Regions from separate parts of the Gordonia bronchialis DSM 43247 genome, predicted to be linked through region 1. Evidence: riboswitches for the same ligand, from Rfam matches in the RefSeq annotation. Region 1 holds a riboswitch; the other holds the start of a gene.
The links. Region 1 has a riboswitch for cobalamin ahead of GBRO_RS08115 (ABC transporter substrate-binding protein). Riboswitches for the same ligand answer to the same signal wherever they lie in the genome.

Region 1 (10,852 bases):
GGCGGCGTAGACCATGTCCGGCAGTCCCGGTTGCGGCTCGACGAGATGCACCCGGTGACCCAGACGTTCGTAGGTGGCCCGCAGCGTGTTCCACTGCGCGACGGCGCGAACGGTGTCCACCGGGACACCCGGGTCCATCCACGGGTTGATGGCGTAGGTCACCGTGAAGAACGTCGGCGGGGTCATGGCATAGCTGCGTACCCGCGGGACTCGGGTGGTGGGCGCGACGAAGGACGGGCTGGTCAGCGTCATCTTTCGAGCGTATTCTCGGCATCTGGCGCAATCAATCGCCAAAGATTGCCTGATTGAGCAATAGGTCGATGGTCAACCGAGTCTCGGAGGGGATCTATTGCGTGAACTTGACGAACTCGACGAGAAGGTGGTGTCCTGCCTGACGCGTGACGCGCGCGCGACCTACGCGCAGATCGGCGACGAGGTGGGACTCTCGGCGCCCGCGGTGAAACGGCGGGTGGACCGGTTGGTCTCCGACGGCATCATCAAGGGATTCACCGCGGTCATCGATCCCGTTGCGCTGCAATGGAATACCGAGGCCTACGTGCAGGTGTTCTGCCGTGGCAACATCTCGCCCGAGTCGCTCGCCGCGGCGTGGGAACCCATTCCCGAGGTGGTGAGTGCGGCCACCATCACCGGTACGGCCGACGCGATCCTGCGCATCATGGCCCGGGACGTGCGGCATCTGGAGGAGGCGCTCGAACGCATCCGGCAGGCGAGTCCCGTCGACCGGACCGAGTCGATCATCGTGCTGAGTCAGTTGATCGACCGAGGGCACCCGTGAGGCATCCCGCGAACCTGTGTTAGCCTGGTCGCCGTGATCAGCACCGTGCGCGCGTATTGGCGCTTTATCGAGGCTCCGGGTGAGCCTGCGATGAAGCGCTGATTGCTGCACGCAAACACACAACCCGGAGCCCGAGCAGTGACCGTCAGGTCGCTGCTTTTGTCATTTCAGGGGCTCCGACCGCACCGGCCGTGCCCCGCCAACCACCAACATGGGCGTGACCACGAAAGGCACAGTGACGTGACCACTCTCCCGAAACTCTCCCCGGTCGGCGAATCCACCTCGGACCGGCGGATCACCGCCTTCCGGCCGATTCCGTCGCCGGACACGATCCGCAGCGAACTCCCGTTGACGCCGCGGCGCGCGATCGCGGTACAGCGCGACCGCGACGAGATCGCCGACATACTCGCCGGCCGCGACGACCGGCTGCTCGTCGTCGTCGGGCCGTGCTCGGTCCACGACCCGATCGCGGCGATCGACTACGCCCGCCGGCTCGCGCCGCTGGCCGAGGCCTACCAGGATCGCCTGAAGATCGTGATGCGGGTGTACTTCGAGAAGCCGCGGACCACCATCGGGTGGAAGGGCCTGATCAACGACCCCGGCATGGACGGCACCTTCGACGTAGAGCGCGGACTGCGCACCGCGCGCTCACTGCTGCTCGACATCATCGATCTCGGACTTCCGGTCGGTTGCGAGTTCCTGGAGCCGACCAGCCCGCAGTACATCGCCGACGCCGTCGCGTGGGGCGCCATTGGCGCGCGCACCACCGAATCGCAGGTGCACCGGCAGCTCGCGTCCGGGCTGTCCATGCCGATCGGCTTCAAGAACGGCACCGACGGCAACGTGCAGGTCGCCATCGACGGCGTGAAAGCCGCTGCGGCACAGCATGTGTTCTTCGGTGTCGACGACTTCGGCAACGGTGCGGTGGTGCAGACCGCGGGCAACGAGGATTGCCACATCATCCTGCGCGGCGGCACCGGCGGACCCAACTTCGACGCCGAGTCGATCGCCACGGCGACCGCGGCGCTCGAGCGGTCCGGCCTGGCTCCGCGGGTCATGATCGATGCCTCCCATGCCAATTCGGGGAAGGATCACCTCCGGCAGGCCGAGGTCGCGACCGAACTCGCGTCGGCGATCCGGGCGCGACGTGCGGCCGGCGAGGCACCGAGGATCAGTGGTCTCATGTTGGAGAGCTTCCTGGAGCCCGGCGCTCAGTCCCCGGACGCGCGGCCGCTCACCTACGGACAGTCGGTCACCGACAAGTGCATGGGGTGGGCGGCGAGCGCCGACGTCCTGGCAGCACTGGCCCGGACCTGAGGCCGAGTCGACGTTCTGCCCACAGCAGAACCGGTCTCGGTCTCGCGCACCGGACGCCTACGCTCGGTGGGTATGAACCCCGGTACAGCGCGCCGTGACCCTGAACCGCTCTGGCGTGAGGCGGCCGGACGTGTGCTGCGCCGTCACCGGCGCGACCGTGAGGAGCGGCTGGTGGAGACCGCGGCCCGCGCCGGGATCTCGAGTCAGTACCTGTCGGAGATCGAACGCGGGCGCAAGGACGCCTCGTCGGAGGTGCTGGCCGCGGTGGCCGGTGCACTCGACCTCGACCTGCGCCGACTCGCCGTCGAGGTGATCCGCGAACTCGACCGCCCCGTACCGGTGCGGTTGCGTTCGGTCTCGTCGACGGCAACGCCGATCGCCCCGCGCGCCGGTTACCGCGGGCCGGTCGCGCTGGCCGCGTGAACCGTGGTCAGGTGTGTCGGATCACCCCGGTATGGGCGATGACCGCATCGGCGATGCCGTAGTCGACGATCTCGTCGGCGCGTAGCACGCGGTCGCGGTCGGTGTCGCGGCGAAGTGTGGCGATGTCGCGACCGGTGTGCCGGCTCAGCGCCTCCTCCATCTCTTCGCGTACCCGCAGGATCTCTTCGGCGGCCAGGATGAGATCGGGGATCGTTCCGCGACCCTGTCCCGACGGCTGATGAAGCAGTACGCGTGCGTGCGGGAGTACCGAGCGCCGGCCCGCGTCGCCTGCGGCCAGCAGGAGTGCCGACGACGAGAGTGCCTGGCCCACACAGGTTGTCGCGATGGGTGCGTGACAGTACTGCATCGTGTCGTACAACGCGAAGGTCGCGTTCACCGAACCGCCGGTGGAGTTGATGTACAGATCGATCGGCGCCTCCGGATTGTCGGAATCCAGGTGCAGGATCTGCGCGATGAGCGCATTGGCGACGTCGTCGTCAACCGGGGTACCGAGGTAGATGATGCGTTCCTCGAGCAACCTGCTGTAGACGTCCATGACCCGTTCACCCTGCGGGGTGCGGCTGACCACGTTGGGGATCGTGTACGTGCTCATCGGTTCACCCCGAATCCGGTGGCTGCGGTCGCCAACGGCCGGATCTGGGTCAGGTCGGCGGCCAGGTGATCGACGAAGCCATAGGCGATCGCCTCGTCGGCGGTGAACACATGATCACGCAGCGAGTCGTCGAAGACGCGTTCCGGTGGTTGGCCGGTCTGCTCGGCGATGATCCCGAGAACGGTGTCGCGGACGTGACGCAGGTCGTCGGCTTGCAACTCGATGTCGGGGGCGTAACCGCCGATGCCGGCCGAACCCTGATGGAGCAGCACCTTGGCATGCGGCAGGATGAACCGCTTACCGGCGGTGCCGCAGCACAACAGGAATTGTCCGGCGCTGTAGGCCATTCCAAGGTTCACCGTGCGAATGTCGTTGGGAATCAAGCGCATGGTATCCATGATCGCGAGCATCGCCGGTACCGATCCGCCGGGAGAGTTGATCCACAGCGCGATGTCGGCGACGGGATCCTCCACCGACAGCAACACCATCTGTGCGCAGAGTTCGGACCCGATCTCGTCGTCGAGGGCTGTGTCGAGTAGCAGGATTCGTTGGGTGCGAAGGTTGTCGATGGTCTTCTCGTGCAGACGCGTTGGCGCTTTGTCGTCGCTCATGAGCACATCGTCCGATGCGGACACGCGCCCTCGGGTGTGGCACTGCCGAGGGCGGCATGATTCTGCGCTGGGCAGAACCATCCAATCCTCACACCACGTCGATCTCGGCCCGGGCGGCCGGAACGGTGATGAGGGAGTGCCGATACAGGGTGGCCGCCGGATCGGTCACGGAGTCGGTGACGCGGATCTCGGTTTCCCAGTGGCCGGGGCGGATACGGTTGAGCAAATAGCCGCGCTGTGCGTTGCCGAACCGCACGTGCGGGGAGGCCTCCTTCAACCGCGCGTCATCGAGGTCGCTGTTGGCCCCGTTCCCGCCGGAGGTGATCGAGGTCCCGGCGAGTTCCACACCGAGGACCGGGGATTGGTGTCGATAGTCCGATCGCAGATCGGCGACGACGGTGCGATGGATGTCGCCGGCGAGGGAGACGAGGTTTCTCACCCCGCGTTCGTGGGCGCCGTCGAGAACCCGTGCCCGTGCCGGCTCGTAGCCGCTCCAGCCGTCCATGCTCACCGCGCGCGTTGTTCCGTCGAGGCGGGCGAGGTCGGCCATCGGAATCTGCTGGGCGATCACGTTCCACCGGCTGCGTCGGCGCGCGAGGCCGTCGAGCAGCCACCGTTCCTGCGTCGCGCCCAGCATCGTGCGCGTCGGATCGGCGGTGTGCACATTCTGTGCGGTGTCGTTGTCGCCGTTGACCTGATCGCTGCGGTGACTACGGGTGTCGAGCAGATGGAATTCGGCGAGGTCGCCGAAGGTGAAGCGGCGGTAGGCGCGCAGATCGACACCTCGTGGGCGTGCCGATCGCCGGGTCGGTGTGTTCTCCCACCAGGCGCGCAGAGCGGCGGCCCGTCGTAGCCGGAACTGAGCCGCCGGTGTGCCGTCCTCGGGTACGGGGCCCGCCCAGTTGTTGTCCACCTCATGGTCGTCGAAGGCGATGATGAAGGGGGAAAGCTGGCGCGCTGCTTGAAGATCCGGGTCCGAATGATACAGCGCGTAGCGATCGCGATAATCGTGCAGCGATCGTGCCTCCCGGGTGGTCGAGCGGGGCCGCGGAAGGTGCCGTCGAGGACCGGCCGCCACGATCGGCGTCTCGTAGATGTAGTCCCCGAGGTGGAGCACCACATCCGGTGCCCGCCGCGCGAGATCCCGGTGGGCGACGTAGAAGCCCTCGGCCCAGTTCTGGCAGGACGCCACCGCGACGGTGAGCAGCCCGGTGCGCGCGTGCGAAGCCGGTGCGGTGCGGGTCCGGCCGATCGGGGACATGTCGCCGAGAGCACGAAAGCGGTAGAAGTAGTCGGCGGCGGGTTCGAGGCCGCGCACATCGATGTGCACGGCGTGGCCGCCTCGCTCGTCGGCCACCGCACTCCCGCGTCGGATCACCCGGCGCATCGACGCGTCGGTGGCCAACTCCCAGTCGACGCGTACGGATTCCCCGCACATCCCGCCACCCCGGGCCGTGGGGTCCACCGCCAGCCGGGTCCACAACACCACCCCGTCGGGCAGCGGATCGCCGGAGGCCACGCCGAGGGTGAACACGTGATCGCCGCGTCGTGGCGGGGGAGGGATCGAATCCGCTTCGGAGGACCGCAGTCCCGAGGTCGCGACGAGTCCGGCAGCAACCCCGGCCCAGCCGAGGAGACGTCGTCGCGACATCGGATGTCCGGACGTGGATGTGGCCACCCCGCCACCACAGCAGCGTCGGTTGTCCGGACGGCGACGAGGACCGGACCGGTGCGTGACGGGCCGGGAAACTCGGACCAATCGGGCGCCGGTAGGCTGATCGAGGCGTTCGGTGAGGGAACCCGGTGGGAATCCGGGACTGGCGCGCAACGGTGACGGCCGCGGGTGTCATGACATCCGCCGGGCCGGAGTCCGACTACTCGCCGAGTGCTGGTTTCCGATTCCCGGCCTCGCGCACAGGCCCCGAGCTGAGGGCATTGTCATGTCCCTGCATCGTCCGGCCCGGCTGATCTGCGGCCTGGGTATCGCCACGCTGACCCTGACCGCCGTGAGCGCCTGTTCCACAACCACTTCCGACGACGCCACGGCGGCAGGCGCAACATCGGTCGAGAACTGCGGCGTCACCACCACCGTGACCGCACCCCCGCAGCGCGTCGTCTCCCTCAATCAGGGTTCCACCGAGATCCTGCTGTCGCTCGGCCTGGCCGACCGGATGGTCGGTACCGCCACCTGGACCGATCCGGTCCGGCCGAATCTCGTCGCCGACAACGAGCGGGTACCGCGCCTGGCGGACAACAAACCGTCCTTCGAGGCGGTGCTGGCCACCGAACCCGACTTCGTCACTGCCTCCTTCGGCGGGACCCTGGGGCCCGGCGGGGTCGCCGAGCGTGCCCAGTTCGAGAAGCTCGGCGTCGGAACCTACCTGTCCCCGACGGATTGCGTGGGCAAGACCGGGGAGAGCGTGAATGCCGACGGCGCGCGGACCGAACCGTTCACGATGGATCTCGTCCATCAGGAGATCCGGGAACTGGCGCGCATCTTCGGGGTGACCGAGCGGGGTGAGGCGCTCGTCGCCGACCTGCGGCGTCGGCAGAGCGCTGCGGCCGGCGACGTCGAGGCGCCGGACGTGTCGATGGTGTTCTGGTTCGCCGACACCAAGACACCATATGTGGCGGGCTGTTGCGGATCGTCGGGAGTCATCGCGTCGGCGGTGGGCGCCCGCAACGTCTTCGTCGGAACCAAAGACGAATGGCCACAGGTGAGTTGGGAATCCATCGCGGAAGCCGACCCGACGGTGCTGGTGCTGGCCGATCTGAGCCGGCGCAGTATCGACGGCGACGCGCTCGACAGCAAGATCGCCTTCCTCGAATCGAACCCGGTGACCCGGGAGATGGCTGCCGTGCGTAATCGCCGGTACGTGGTGGTCAACGGTGCCGACCTCAATCCGTCGATCCGCACGGTCGACGGGGTGGAGAAAACCGCTGCCGCACTGCGGCATTGGGGGTTGGCGCGCTGACCACCCGGATTCTGTGGGTCGCCGGGCCGGTGGTGCTGGTGCTCTCGATCGCCGCGTCGACGACGATCGGTGTCGCCGACCTGTCTCCGGCCGACGTCTACCGGGTCCTGGTCGCGCATCTCGGTGGTCCGCCGTCGGGGCTGTCGGCGATCCGGGACGGCATCGTGTGGCAGTGGCGTCTGCCGCGCGCGGTGATGGCCGCCGTCTGCGGTGCCGGACTGGCACTGTGCGGTGTCATCATGCAGTCGTTGCTGCGCAATCCGCTCGCCGATCCCTACGTCCTCGGGGTCTCGTCCGGGGCGTCCACCGGTGCGGTGGCGGTAGTGGTGCTCGGCATCGGGTCGGGCGCGGTGTCGCTGTCGGGTGGTGCGTTCCTGGGGGCGATCGCCTCCTTCGCCCTGGTGATGCTGCTGGCCTACGGCGCCGGCGGTGGGACCTCGCGCATCGTTCTCGCAGGAGTCGCCGGCACCCAACTGTTCTCGGCACTGACCTCGTTCATCGTGATCTCGTCGGCCGACGCCGAACGCATCCGCGGCATCCTGTTCTGGTTGCTCGGCTCGCTGTCCGGGGTGGACTGGGCGGATGTGGCGGCGGCGGCGATCGCGGTGGGAATCGGGTTCGCCGTGTGTATCTGGCAGGCGCGGGCGCTGGATGCCTTCACCTTCGGCAACAGCGCCGCCGCATCGCTAGGGGTGTCGGTGGCCTGGGTGCGGGCCGGGCTGCTGGTGGTGGTCGCCCTGGTGACCGCGACCCTGGTGAGCGCGGTGGGCGCGATCGGTTTCGTGGGCTTGGTGTTGCCACACGCCACGCGACTCGTCGTCGGGGTGAAGCATCGCCTGCTGCTGCCGGCGGTCGCCGTCTCGGGCGGGATCTTCATGATCTGGGTCGACGCCATCGCCCGTACCGTCTTTGCGCCGCAGGAGGTTCCGGTGGGTGTGGTGACCGCGCTGATCGGGGTCCCGGTGTTCGCTGCGCTGCTCTTCCGGATGCGGAAGCCGACATGAGGGCAGGCATGATGTGGGGGCCGAAATGACTCTGGAGGCCAAGGGACTCTCGTGGAGCCGTGGCGGCAACCTGGTCCTCGACGACGTGACGTTGCGCCCCACAGAGGGGGAGACCATCGGCATCCTGGGCCCCAACGGGTCGGGGAAGTCGTCGCTGCTGCGTGCTCTCGGTGGCCTCGCGCATCCCCAGCAGGGGACGGTGACCCTGGAGGGCACCGACATCCGGCGGCTACGTCGACGGCAGATCGCGCGGCGGGTCGCGATGGTCTCCCAGCACGCGACCACCGATGTCGATCTCGCCGTCATCGATGTGGTCCGGCTCGGACGCATCCCACACAGTTCGGCCTTCGGCGGCGACGACGAGGGTGAACGCGTCGTCGCCGACGCGATCGCGCGCACCGGGCTCACCGACAAGGCACATGACCTGTGGCACACCCTGTCCGGGGGTGAGCAGCAGCGTGCCCAGATAGCTCGCGCACTGGCACAGGAGCCGCGGGAACTGCTGCTCGACGAGCCGACCAATCACCTCGACATCCACCATCAACTCGAACTGCTCGACTTCGTCGCCGCGCTACCGGTGACCAGCTACCTGGCCCTGCACGACCTCAATCACGCGTCGATGTTCTGCGATCGTGTGCTGATCCTGCGCCGCGGAGCGGTGGTGGCCTTCGGTGAGCCCCACGAGGTGCTCACCGAAGGCCTCATCGCCGAGGTCTACCGGGTGGGTGTGGACGTGGTGGTCTCCTCCGACGGCACCCGAACGGTGTTGTTCCGCCGGCCGTCGGCCTGAGCACGTAGTCGCCCGATCTGTCCGCTCGCCACGTCGATCGCCAGGAAGGCGAGCAGGCTGATGCCCAGTAGCGGGATGAACCACCCGACTGCCACTGCGGCGACCACCACGGCAACCAGGGTGGGCACGGGCAGCCGTCGCAGCGTTCCGCGCGCCGGCGGGCGGCCGACACCGACCGTGCCGGCCCGCCGGGGCCGCCGCTGCCACCACATCAGGTAGCCGCGGACGATGAGGGTCAGCAGCGCAATGACCAACGCCAGCAACAGGATCTGGTTGAGCAGCCCGAACAGGATGCCCATGTGCAGCGCGATTCCCCAGGTGGTCAGCTGTGCGGCCAGCGGCCAGTCACCGAAGCGCGACTCGTCGACGATCCGGCCGGTGGTCGGGTCGATCGCGATCGCATCGGGGGACAGTTGCCAGGGCTGCCGGGTCTCGGTGACGCTGATCGCAGTGCCGGGAGCCGACGGGATGGTGGCCTCGACCGCCTCGTCGACTCCCTGCGCGGCGGCCACGGCGAGGGCCGAATCGAGCTGAGTGAGCGTGGATATCGGTGTGTCCGAAGGTGTTTCGGTACTGCTCTCCGAATGGCCACCGTGATCGGCGTGTGCCGAGGAGCCGGTGTCGGCGCCGCTGAGCGAAGTGCTCATCTCCGGTGTCGTCCAACTCAGCGCGGTACGTAGCTCGGCGACGTTCTCACCCGCATAACGCGACCAGGTGAGGCCGGTGGCCGACAGGAACACCAGACCGACGACGACCCAGACGCCGATCGCGCCGTGCCAGCTGAGGTTGCGGCTGCGGCCGGTGACCGAGCGGTCCGGTGTGAGGAGGCGGGCCGCACGTCCGGCGCGGCGCCGTTGCCGGTGGCGCGTGATCCACAGCGCCAGCCCGCCGAGCGCGATCACCCACAGCCACGACGCGGCCAGCTCGCTGTAGAGACGGCCCGGTTCGCCCAGATGCAGGTGCCGGTGCAACTGGCTGATCCAGGTGCGGATCGGGAGGGCCGCGCTACTGCCGTAGGACACCAGCGCGCCGGTGGACTCGAGGGTGACGGGGTCGATGAAGACGGCGAGCCGTTCGGACTCGCCGAGCGTGGGATCGGTGAACAGCACCCGGGTGGTGTCTCCGGATTCGGCCGCCGGCCGGACGGCCGAGAGCTGCAGATCGGGTCGTAATGCGGTGGCTGCTCGCACCTGATCGGCGACGGCGGCGGGTTCGCCGGTGCTCGAGGTGTGCAGCTGATCGCGATAGACGAGTTGTTCGAGGGTCGGCGCGATCGCGTAGAGGCCACCACTGATCGTCGCGACGATCAGAAAGGGGGCGACGAGGATGCCGGCGTAGAAGTGGAGTCTCCTGATGAGGGACATGACGAAATGCCTTCCGGGCAGAAGCGGGGAAAGAAGGAGGAACCCGGGACGATCGGTTCGTCCCGGGGTGTCAGAGGTGTTCGGCCGGAAGGGGAGGTCCGCGGGTGTCGAGCGGCGCGCGGGCACGCAACCGGTCGCGAAGATCGGTCGAGAGAGGGGTCCCGACGAGGAGCAGAGCAGACTCCGCCGGCGGCGGGCCGAGAACGGCCCGTACCAGGCGGAGGATCGTGGTGAGAACACCGACGACAGCGGGTTCTGTCGCCTGCACGGCAGCCGCGGCCACCAGAGTTGCCAGCGCGTGCAGGCCCAGCATCGTGGAGGTCAGCGCGTGCCCGTGACCGCCGGTGAGGACGAGGAGAGCCAGGTGCGCGAACATTTGTGCGCCGCCGAGCAGGGCCAGGGTCGCCACCCAGCCCGGGCGAACCCGCGACAGTGCCGCCACACCCCAGCCGAACCCCGCGCAGCACGCCACAACGACGAGGAGCGCATCGGCATCCGGCATCATCCCGGCGGCCGCGGCGTGCGCGGTGGGACCGGTGACGGCCGACACGACGCCGACGAGCCAGCCACGCAACTGGTGGGTCACGCGCAGGGCCGGATGCACCGCAGCATCATAGCCGCGGTGCATCGCTGATCAGGACAACACCACCAGCCAGACGGCGATGTAGTGCAGCAGTGCGGCGATCGCGGTGCAGACGTGAAAGACCTCGTGGTGACCGAAGGTCGCCGGCCACGGATTCGGCCAGCGTGCCGCGTAGAGGACGCCGCCGATGCTGTAGAGCGCGCCACCGATGGCGAGCAGGATGATGACCGCCGGTCCGGCCTGCGCGATCAGCGTCGGGGCGACGGCGATGATCACCCAGCCGAGTGCAATGTAGAGCGTCACCCCGAGCCAGCGCGGCGATCCCGGCCACGCGATCTTCAGGATCACCCCGGCCACCGCGCCGGCCCAGACGACG
Region 2 (10,852 bases), 180 kb from region 1:
CGTGTACGGCGCGGTCATCGCCGCGGGCGTCTTCACGTTCCTCATCGCGCCGTTCTTCGCCAAACTCATCCGGTTCCTGCCGGCCGTGGTGACCGGCACCCTGATCACCATCATCGGCATCTGTCTGCTGCCGATCGGTGCCGGCGACGCGATCAGTGACCCGGCGACCCACGACCACGACCCCGCCAACCCCCGGTGGAACCTCTATGCCCTCGGCACGATCCTGCTGATCGTGTTGATGCAGCGCTTCTTCCGCGGGTTCATGGCGACCATCGCGGTGCTGATGGGACTCGCGGTCGGGACCTTCGTCGCCTGGCTGCTCGGCGACGCGAATTTCAGCAGCGTCGGCGAGGCGAGTTGGGTGGGTTTCACCCCTCCGTTCGCCTTCGGCTGGCCGCGCTTCGACCTGGTGGCGATCGTCTCGCTGATCGTGGTGTTGCTCGTCGTGATCGTCGAATCGACCGGTTCGGTCTTCGCGACCGGTGAGATCGTCGGCAAACGCATCAAGAAGAGCGACATCGCCGCCACCGTCCGCGCGGACGGGTTGGCGACGGTGATCGGCGGCTCGTTCAACTCCTTCCCGTACACCGCGTTCTCCGAGAACGTGGGTCTGGTTCGGCTGACCGGGGTCAAGAGCCGCTGGGTGGTCGCCTGCGCCGGTGTCATCATGATCATCCTCGGCGTACTGCCCAAGCTGGCCAAGATCGTCGAATCGATCCCGGCACCGGTGCTCGGCGGCGCCGCGCTGATCATGTTCGCCACCGTCGCGATCGTCGGCATCCAGACGCTGACCACCGTCGACTTCACCGACCACCGCAACCTCATCATCTCTGCCACCTCCCTGGCGATCGCGCTCTACGTCGAGCACTCGCAGTCGTCACCACCGAGCACGGTGATCGCCAAGGACGGCACCATGGTGGACGTTCCGGCCCTGCCCGGCGTCGATCAGGCGATGCCCAACATCTTCTTGCAGATACCCTTCTCGACCGGCATCACGATGGGTGCGATCTCGGCGATCCTGTTGAACCTTCTGTTCTTCCACATCGCCAAGCGCGGACCCGCGGTTGCCGGCGGTGGGTCGATCACCCTCGACGAGGTCAACACGATGACCAAGGAACAGTTCCGCGACACCTTCGGCGGCGTCGTCCAGCACGTCGACTGGGTCCTCGACCGCGCCTTCGAGCAGCGGCCCTTCGAAGACGTGCACGACCTGCGCAGCGCCTTCCAGGAGGCCATGCTCACCGGCAGCGACGCGCAGCACCTCGAACTGATCCGCGCCTTCCCCGATCTCGGTGCCGAGGACGCCGAGACCGGCGAACTGATCGCCGTCGACCACAAGGGACTGTCCCATCTCGAGGAGACCGAGCACGAGAACGTCGTCAACCTCGCCTCGGCCTACCGCGAGCACTTCGGGTTCCCGCTGGTGATCTGCGCCCGCGAGACCGAACGCTACGACCGCGTCCTGCGGCACGGCTGGTCGCGGATGGACAACGCGGAGACGTCCGAGAAGTCGTTCGCGCTCATCGAGATCGCGAAGATCGCCAACTACCGCTTCGACGACCTCGTGGCCGACGCCAACCCCATCACCTCCGCGCGTTTCAGTCGTCAGCCCGAACTCTCCTAGGCTGAGCGGCATGCGACGAGTCGATTGGCGCGGTATCGACAGTTTCAACGGACTGACGGAGAGACAGGCGATCAGCGCGCTCTACGAATGCTGCAGTTCATCGATCTGGGCGCTGCGGGTGGCCCGGGCCAGACCGTTTCCCGACGAGGAGGCGCTGCTGGAGTACGCGGACCTGATCCTGGCCGAACTCACCGACGCCGACCTCGACGAGGCGTTGGCCGGCCATCCCCGCATCGGTGAACGACCCGACAACCCGTCGTCGAAGCGGGAGCAGTCGGGTGTGGCGGGGGCCGATCCGGCGGTACTGGCGCGGCTGCGCGAACTCAACGAGGCCTACGACGAGAAGTTCGGGCACGTCTACCTCGTATTCGCCAACGGCCGGCCCGCCGATGAACTCCTCGCCATCCTCGAGCAGCGTCTGCGCAATGACCCGGCCACCGAGCGTAGGGTGCTGCGCATGGAACTGGCCAAGATCAACCGGAGCCGCCTGCAGCGCATGCTGGCACCGGCGGGACGTTTCGCCGGCGAGGTCGCCGACGTATGAGCGGGCTGTCCACCCATGTGCTCGACGCGGTGACGGGCGCTCCGGCGGCCGGCGTCGCCGTGGTCCTGCAGGATGCCAGTGGCACCGAATTGTCTTCGGGCGTCACCGATTCCGATGGCCGGATCGGGCAGGTCACCACCGAGGCACTGGTCCCCGGGATCTATCACCTCGTCTTCGACACCGGGAACTGGTTCGCCGACAACGACATCACCGGTTTCTACCCCGAGGTCGACATCTGTTTCGAGATCGACGACCCCGACCGCCACCATCACGTCCCGCTGCTCCTGAGCCCGTTCGCCTACTCGACGTACCGGGGCAGTTGAGCGACTCGCCGCACCCGCTGGCGGGTGGCCGGGCCCCCCACGCGTAGAGTCGAGATGGCGGCGACGAATCTGACGACCGCACGAACTGATTGGACCTCCGGTGAACGCCGATCCCCTCTTCTCTCATCCCGATGCCGCACCGCATACCGATGCCGCGACAACGGCGACCGTCGACCTCGAGTTCTCCGACTCCGACGTCGACTCCTCCTCCACCGGACAGCAATGACCGCCGGGAGCGCGCCGGCGCCCACCCTGGGCCCGACGCGCCTGAGCCTCGCCGCCGACCTATCCGACGTCATCGGCGGTGCGTGGCTGCCCTACACCGACCACATCTCCACCGAACTCGGCGGACTGCAGTCGGCTGCCCGTGAGCGTCTGGGCACCATCACCGGTATCGAGGTCAACTGGCGCAACCTGGGCCGCTATCCCGGTCTGGACTCCGCGCAGGGACCGGAGACGCTGCCGCTGATGTGCATCACCGCCGAGCGCGCCGACGTGACCGTTCTGGTGATCCCGCCGCGCACGGCGTCGACGCTGGCCGCCGAGTTGCTGCGCCAGGCGGGCGGACGCCTCTGGTCGTCGACCTCGGAGCACAGTCATCTGTATCGCGGCGCGCACCGCATCCTGCATCGGGCCGCCGCACAACAGCGCGCCGCCCACCCCGTGCCGGCCTGATCGCCGCGTCGCCCTCCGGGGTACCCGGTCCTGCCGGACGCGCGGCATCCACTATGGTCGGTGGTGCAGTTGGTTCGCCGACCGTGTCGATCATGGAGCCCCTACGACACCGGCCGGCGTCGAGCCCGCCCGTTCGGTGAACGGTCGGGTGAGAGGGAATCCGGTGTGAATCCGGAGCTGTCCCGCAGCGGTATGCCGGAACGACCGCCGTCAACGAGCACTGGACCTGCGGGTCCGGGAAGCGACGGCCAGTAGGAGCCACGTCCATCGACGTCGCACGCCGGTGAGCCCGAAGACCTGCCAGGTGTACCGGACGCGCTGCGTCCGGTGGCTCGCCGCCTCGTGGAATGGGCGCAGGTCGAACTGGCGAATCACGGTGTCTGTACCACCTTTTCGGCGCCGGAGGGGCTTGCTCGACGTACCCATGCAGGGCGGGGAGACCATCCGTCTGTCCTGCAGGAGTACACACATGTCACCACGACCGTTCACCGCGACCGTTCTCGGTACCGCCCGCATCGGACCCGGCCGCGAACTCAAACGTGCCGTCGAAGGATACTGGGCGGGCCGCGTGCCGGCCGCCGACCTCCACACCGTCGCCGCCGATCTGCGGCGCCAGACCTGGACCGAACTCGTTGCGGCCGGGCTTGATTCGGTCCCGGTCAACACCTTCTCGTTCTACGACCACGTCCTCGACACCGCGGTCATGCTCGACGCGCTTCCGCCTCGGGTCGCCGGGGTCACCGATCCGCTCGACCGGTACTTCGCCGCGGCCCGCGGGACCACGGAGATCGCGCCGCTCGAGATGACCAAGTGGTTCGACACCAACTATCACTATCTGGTGCCGGAGATCTCGGCGGCGACCACGTTCCGCCTGCGGCCGGAGAAGATTCTCGCCGAGATCGCCGCGGCCCACGCGCTCGGGATCCCCGCCCGGCCGGTCGTACTCGGCCCGGTCACCTTCCTCACCCTGTGCAAGGCGGTTGACGGTGCGCCCCATCCGATCACGCGTATCGACGACGTCGTACCGGCCTACTTCGAGTTACTCGATCATCTCGTCGACGCCGGCGTGGAATGGGTCCAGTTCGACGAACCGTCACTGGTGACCGATGCCGTCGGCGGTCTACCCGAATTGGCCGGCGCGGTATACACCTGTGCTATTCGGAGTTCGGTGAGGTGATCGGTGCGATCGCCGCCCTCGACGCGGACGTCACCTCGATCGAGGCCGCCCGCTCACACATGGAGGTACTCGACGATCTCAATGCGATCGGCTTCGCCAATGCGGTGGGCCCGGGTGTCTACGACATCCACTCTCCGCGCGTTCCAGGTACCGCCGAGATCGAGAACTCCCTCGCATCGGCACTCAAAGCCGTTGATGCGCAGCGTCTCTGGGTGAATCCGGACTGCGGCCTCAAAACCCGCGACACCGGCGAGGTGGTCGAGTCGCTGCGGAACATGGTCGCCGCCGCGCAGACCATGCGCGAACAGCTCGTCTGATCCGGAGTAGGTAGCACGACACGATCACCGCCGCCCGGGGTTCGGGCGGCGGTGATCGCGCCTCACGCTTCGCGCAACACCTGCGACGGAGCCACCCCGTACTTGGTGCGGAATGCGGCGGCGAACCGACCGGTGTGGGTGAACCCCCATTTCATCGCCGCATCGGTCACCGAGGCCACCGCACCCGAGGTCAGGTCGGCGTGGACGGCGGCGAGCCGGATCTCGGTGAGGCACTCCCGCGGGGTCCGTCCGACGTACTCACGGAAGCCCTCCTGGAGGCGACGGACACTCACGCCGGCGACATCGGCCATGTCGGCGGCCGACCACGGCCGGGCCGGATCGGCCCGTAGCGCGTCGAGTACCCGCGTCACGATGCGCGGCTGCAGCCGGCTCAGATCGGCCGGATCGTCGGGCACGGCGGCGAGCAGGAAGGCATCGGTCAGCGACCCGGCGAGTTGCTGGGCGATGAGCGGATTGGCCAGGAGCGGGTCGTCGGTCGGCTGACCCGCGATGGACTGAACGAGGCGGAACCAGCTCGCCCCCTCCGGTGAGTGCAGATCCAGCTGATCCGGGATGGTGGCGTCGGGTCGCCCCGTGACGCGGCAGAGTTCGTGCTGCAGAAAATCCCGGTCGATCTTGACGCCCACAATCGTGCACGTACTCGACCACCGTGTGATCTCGGCCGGGGTGTCCGGCGGGTTCACCGTGGCCAGCCCGTTGGTGGAGACCACCGCATTACCGCCGACCCGGGTTTCCAGCACACCCCCGAGCGGGACGTTGATGCCGTAGGCGCCCGGATGCTCGGTGTGGATAGCCACCTCCGCCCCCCAGCCGATCCGCGCGATGCGCAGCGGCCCGAGCATGGTAACCGCCACATCGGCGTCGAACGCCGTACTACCCGCCTCCCGCGGATCCAGCGTATGCGGAAAGTAGGCGTCGGAAACCGCTGCCGACGCCGCTTCCCACTCCGGATCCCCCGGAATGGAAAGCCGCTCGACCTGGCCCATCACAACTCCTCACGACTCCACCGCGCATTCCGGATCGCCATCGCGTTCAGCGGATCGAAGTCGGGCCGGTGTCAACCTATGTTCTACATCACATTCTGCCTCATCGAAAGGAGAGGTCATATGGGACACGGTGACACAGAACGTCGGGCCCTACAGAACGTCTTCGGCCAGTTCGCCAGCGGCGTCACTGTCATCACCTGCGCAAACAATGACGGAGAACCGCACGGCGCAACGGTGACAGCCTTCACCGCCGTATCGCTGGAACCCCGCCTCTGCCAGGTGACGCTGACCCGAAAGTCCAAGGCGTGCAACTTCTTGTCCGACGCGCCGTTCGCGGTGAACATCCTCGCGGCCGATCAGCTCGACATCGCAATGCATTTCGCCGGACGCCCGGCGAACCCTGGCCCGGTCTGGGCCGACGGCGCCACCGCACCGGTCCTGTGCGGATCAGCGGCAACCATCAGCTGCGTGCCGTGGCGCAGCTACGACGGTGGCGACCACATCATCTTCATCGGTGAGATCGTTGATGCCGAGTCCAGCGGAAAGTCACCACTTCTCTACTACCGCAGCACTTTCCACGATCTGGGCGAGCCCACCGTCAATTCCCTGTGGACCCTGAGTGCCGACGACCCGCATTCGGGCTGGTTCGACTCGACGACCACGTTCACACCGTTTCACCTCACCGGCGCCGAACAGTCCGCCTGACCGCAAGTCCCGTCCAGCCAAGCATCATTCATCGACACTCGCGATCAATCGATCAGAAAGAGGTATCAATCATGACCACCATCGAACGTCCCGACACCGGCGCGCCGCAGGTGAATCCGGCCGCCGACTCGCCGGCGAACAAGACCGAGAACTTCGCATCACGGCCGATGACCGGCGACGAGTACATCGAGTCGCTGCGCGACGGCCGCGAGATCTGGCTGCACGGTGAGCGCGTCAAGGACGTCACCACCCATCCGGCCTTCCGCAACCCGATCCGGATGACCGCCCGGCTCTACGACTCCATGCACGACCCGGCGACCAAGGACAAGGTCACCACCGCGACCGACACCGGCAACGGGGGCGTCACCATGCCCTTCTTCAAGGCTCCGACCAGCTCCGACGATCTCATCAAGGAACGCGACGCGATCGCCGAGTGGGCGCGGATGACCTACGGCTGGATGGGCCGCTCCCCCGACTACAAGGCCAGCTTCCTGGGCACCCTGCACGCCAACAAGGACCTCTACGCACCTTTCGAGGCCAACGCCGAACGATGGTACCGCGAATCCCAGGAGAAGGTCCTCTACTGGAATCACGCCATCATCAATCCGCCCGTCGACCGCCAGCTGCCGCCCGACGAGGTGGGTGACGTCTTCATGAAGGTGGAGAAGGAGACCGACGCCGGCCTGGTGGTTTCCGGCGCCAAGGTGGTCGCCACCGGATCGGCCATCACCAACTACAACTTCATCGCCCACTACGGCCTGCCGATCAAGAAGAAGGAATTCGCCCTCATCTGCACGGTCCCGATGGACGCACCGGGCATCAAACTGATCTGCCGGTCGTCCTACACCGAGCAGGCCGCCGTGATGGGCAGCCCCTTCGACTACCCACTGTCGAGCCGGATGGACGAGAACGACACCATCTTCGTCTTCGACAAGGTGCTCGTGCCGTGGGAGAACGTCTTCATGTACGGCGACGTCGAGCGCATCAACGCGTTCTTCCCGCAGTCCGGCTTCCTGCCCCGCTTCACCTTCCAGGGCTGCACGCGGCTCGCGGTCAAACTCGACTTCATCGCCGGCCTGTTGATGAAGGCCCTCGACTGCACCGGCTCCGGCGGGTTCCGCGGCGTGCAGACCCGCGTCGGTGAGGTCATCGGCTGGCGCAATCTGTTCTGGACGCTCACCGACGCCATGGCCCACAACCCGGAGCCATGGATCGGCGACACCGTGATCCCCCGACTCGAATACGGGCTCACCTACCGCATGTTCATGATGCAGGGCTACCCGCGGATCAAGGAGATCATCGAGCAGGACGTCGCATCGGGTCTGATCTATCTCCCGTCGAGTGCGGCCGATTTCAAGAGCCCCGACGTCCGGCCGTACCTCGACAAGTACGTTCGTGGCTCCAACGGCATCACCGCCGTCGACCGCGTGAAGGTCATGAAGGCACTGTGGGATTCAATCGGCTCCGAGTTCGGTGGCCGCCACGAGCTCTACGAGCGCAACTACTCCGGCAACCACGAGAACGTGAAGGCCGAGTTGCTCTTCGCCGCCCAGAACCGCGGTGGCGTAGATCAGATGAAGGGTCTCGCCGAGCAGTGCCTGTCCGAGTACGACCTCGACGGCTGGACCGTTCCCGACCTCATCGGCAACGACGACGTCAGCTACTTCGGGAACAAGTAGCCGACCGAGACGGCTCCGGCGGCGGGTGAGTTGCCCCGCCTCGCCGCCGGATGCACGAACTCGCATCGACGGATCTGCGCCCTCCCGCGGTCGCAGATCTGCCGGTGCGAGTTCTCATTTCCGTCGGGGGTTCGACAATTGTGGGTCGTCGACTCTGGGGTGGTGAATTGTGTTGGGGCGCTGACGTTTTCGGGTTGCGGATGGTTTCGACACGTGGCCGCTCGTTCCTCGCGGACACGGCTCAACCAGCAAATGGAGGGCGCGGCTCGTTCCTCGCGGACACACGCCACGACCCCGCGATGCGTAGGGTCGAGTCGTGACGGTCGAATCGGACATCGCTGCGCTCGCCTCCGCATCCCGGGAGCGCGTGGTGATCGGCTTCGCCGGTCCGCCCGGGGCAGGCAAGACCACCCTCGCCCGACGGGTGCTCGCCCACGCCGCCGAGACTCTGGGACCGGATGCGGTCGGCTACCTGCCGATGGACGGCTTCCACCTCTCCGACGACGTCCTCGACGCACTCGGTCGCCGGGACCGCAAGGGTGCACCCGACACCTTCGACGCAGCGGGCTTCGTTGCGCTGTTGCACAGAGTCGTCGCCGCCGAATCCGACGTCTACGCACCGGATTTCGATCACACGATGGGTGAACCCATTGCCGCGCGACTGGTCATCCCCGCATCCGCGCGGCTCGTCGTGGCCGAAGGAAACTACCTCGGACTCGATGAACCGGAGTGGAACATGGTGCGCCCGTTGCTGACCCGCCTCTATTACGTCGACGCCGAGACCGGGGTCCGCCGTCGGCGACTGCTCACCCGCCACATCGCCGCCGGCAAGACTCCCGAGCAGGCGGCGCGGTGGATCGACACCGTCGACGAGCCGAACGCCGCGCGCGTCGCGTCCACCCGGGAAGTCGCAGACGCCGTGATCGACGCGTCAACCGAGACCGGCACCCCACCCGCCGGTTGAACCGGCACGCACGAGCGCAGCGAGAGCGCGCCGATCGCGGCACACCAGCAGACAGGACAGCACCCCGGCCGGCCCCTCAATCCTGCCGGGCCGAGTGGCCGGCGAGGGCACCTACCCGATCTCGATGAGCAGATCCCCCGGTGCCACGGAACTGACCGGTCCGATCGCGACGCGCGCGACCTTGCCGCCGATCGGGGCGGTGATGGTGGCTTCCATCTTCATCGCTTCGATGGTGCCGATCGCCGCGCCGGCGACGATCTCGTCACCCACATCCACCGCGAGTGACACGACCCCCGCGAAGGGTGCGCCGATGTGGTGGGGGTTGGAGCGATCGGCCTTTTCGGCTGCCTCCACCGTCGAGTCGATGGAGCGATCGCGTACCGACACCGGGCGGAGTTGCCCGTTGAGCACGCACATGACCGTGCGCATACCCTTCTCGTCGGGTTCGCTGATGGCCTCGAGACCGATGATGAGATCGACGCCGGGTTCGAGTTCCACCCGGTGTTCTTCGCCGTAGCGCAGTCCGTAGAAGAACTGGTTGGCACTCAATCGTGAGGTGTCACCGTAGGTTTCGAAGTGATCCTCGAAGTCCTTGGTGGGGCCGGGGAAGAGCAGACGATTGAGGGTGACCTGCCGGTCGCGGCCGGGTTTGTCGAGAGCCGCGGAGTCTGCGGCCGAGAGTTCCACCGTCGCACGCGGTTCCGCGCGCCCTTCGAGAGCCAGGGTGCGCAGCGGTTCCGGCCAGCCGCCGGCGGGGTCGCCGAGTTCGCCACGCAGGAATCCGATCACCGAGTCCGGAATGTCGAATGAGGACGGGTCAGAGGCGAATTCGTCGGCCGTGATACCGCGGCCGACCATCGCAAGGGCGAGATCGCCGACCACCTTCGACGACGGGGTCACCTTGATCAGCCTGCCCAGCAGCCGGTCGGCCGCGGCGTAGGCCTGCTCGACGGCCTCGAACCGGTTGCCCAGACCGAGCGCAATGGCCTGTTGCCGCAGATTCGACAACTGGCCGCCCGGGATCTCGTGGGTGTACACGCGTCCCGTGGGCGCCGGCAGACCCGATTCGAACGGGTGATAGACCTTGCGCAGCGCTTCCCAGTACGGCTCCAGGTCGCATACCGCGGCCAGATCGAGTCCGCTGTCGCGCTCGGTGTGCGCGGTGGCGGCGACGATCGCCGACAGTGCCGGCTGACTCGTGGTACCCGCCAGGGCGGCGCTCGCCCCGTCGACGGCCGACGCCCCGGCCTCCCACGCCGCCAGGTACGTGGCCAACTGACCACCCGGCGTGTCATGGGTGTGCACGTGCACCGGCAGTTCGAACTCCTTGACCAGCGCGGAGACCAGCTTGGTGGCCGCCGGGGCGCGCAGCAGACCGGCCATGTCCTTGATGGCCAGCACATGAGCACCCGCGTCGACGATCTGCTCGGCGAGTCGCAGGTAGTAGTCGAGGGTGTAGAGATCCTCGGTCGGATTCGCCAGGTCGCCGGTGTAGCTCATCGCGACCTCGGCGACCGCCGTTCCGGTCTCGCGGACCGCGTCGATGGCCGGACGCATCTGCTCGATGTTGTTGAGCGCGTCGAAGATCCGGAAAATGTCGATACCCACCTCGGTCGCCTCGGCGACGAAAGCGGTGGTCACCTTCGTCGGATACGGGGTGTAGCCGACGGTGTTGGCACCACGCAACAGCATCTGCAGGCAGATGTTGGGAATCGCCTCACGCATCTGTGCCAGTCGATCCCACGGATCCTCCTTGAGGAATCGCAGTGCGACGTCATAGGTTGCCCCGCCCCAACATTCGATGGAGAGCAACTGCGGTGTCGTCGCCGCCACATAC

Region 2: it holds a riboswitch for cobalamin, as region 1 does, so the genes downstream of both, GBRO_RS08965 (5-methyltetrahydropteroyltriglutamate--homocysteine S-methyltransferase) here and GBRO_RS08115 (ABC transporter substrate-binding protein) in region 1, are expected to answer to the same signal.

The regions. Positions count from the first base shown of each region.
Region 1 is NC_013441.1:1,717,695-1,728,546, forward strand. It holds gene rocD (ornithine--oxo-acid transaminase) at 1-252, opposite strand, end outside; gene GBRO_RS08085 (Lrp/AsnC family transcriptional regulator) at 350-796, shown strand; gene GBRO_RS08090 (3-deoxy-7-phosphoheptulonate synthase) at 1,037-2,113, shown strand; gene GBRO_RS08095 (helix-turn-helix domain-containing protein) at 2,186-2,536, shown strand; gene GBRO_RS08100 (ClpP family protease) at 2,544-3,149, opposite strand; gene GBRO_RS08105 (ClpP family protease) at 3,146-3,760, opposite strand; gene GBRO_RS08110 (alkaline phosphatase D family protein) at 3,849-5,411, opposite strand; cobalamin riboswitch at 5,510-5,637, shown strand; gene GBRO_RS08115 (ABC transporter substrate-binding protein) at 5,701-6,735, shown strand; gene GBRO_RS08120 (FecCD family ABC transporter permease) at 6,717-7,739, shown strand; gene GBRO_RS08125 (ABC transporter ATP-binding protein) at 7,765-8,529, shown strand; gene GBRO_RS08130 (PepSY-associated TM helix domain-containing protein) at 8,454-9,893, opposite strand; gene GBRO_RS08135 (hypothetical protein) at 9,964-10,497, opposite strand; gene trhA (PAQR family membrane homeostasis protein TrhA) at 10,528-10,852, opposite strand, start outside.
Region 2 is NC_013441.1:1,901,481-1,912,332, reverse strand. It holds gene uraD (2-oxo-4-hydroxy-4-carboxy-5-ureidoimidazoline decarboxylase) at 1-1,624, shown strand, start outside; gene uraD (2-oxo-4-hydroxy-4-carboxy-5-ureidoimidazoline decarboxylase) at 1,635-2,168, shown strand; gene uraH (hydroxyisourate hydrolase) at 2,165-2,491, shown strand; gene GBRO_RS27375 (hypothetical protein) at 2,592-2,717, shown strand; gene GBRO_RS08970 (DUF5994 family protein) at 2,714-3,166, shown strand; cobalamin riboswitch at 3,284-3,485, shown strand; partial or broken gene GBRO_RS08965 (5-methyltetrahydropteroyltriglutamate--homocysteine S-methyltransferase) at 3,636-4,316, shown strand; gene GBRO_RS27695 (hypothetical protein) at 4,340-4,660, shown strand; gene GBRO_RS08955 (AraC family transcriptional regulator) at 4,723-5,667, opposite strand; gene GBRO_RS08950 (flavin reductase family protein) at 5,788-6,372, shown strand; gene GBRO_RS08945 (4-hydroxyphenylacetate 3-hydroxylase family protein) at 6,444-8,051, shown strand; gene GBRO_RS08940 (nucleoside/nucleotide kinase family protein) at 8,368-9,015, shown strand; gene GBRO_RS08935 (pyruvate carboxylase) at 9,127-10,852, opposite strand, start outside.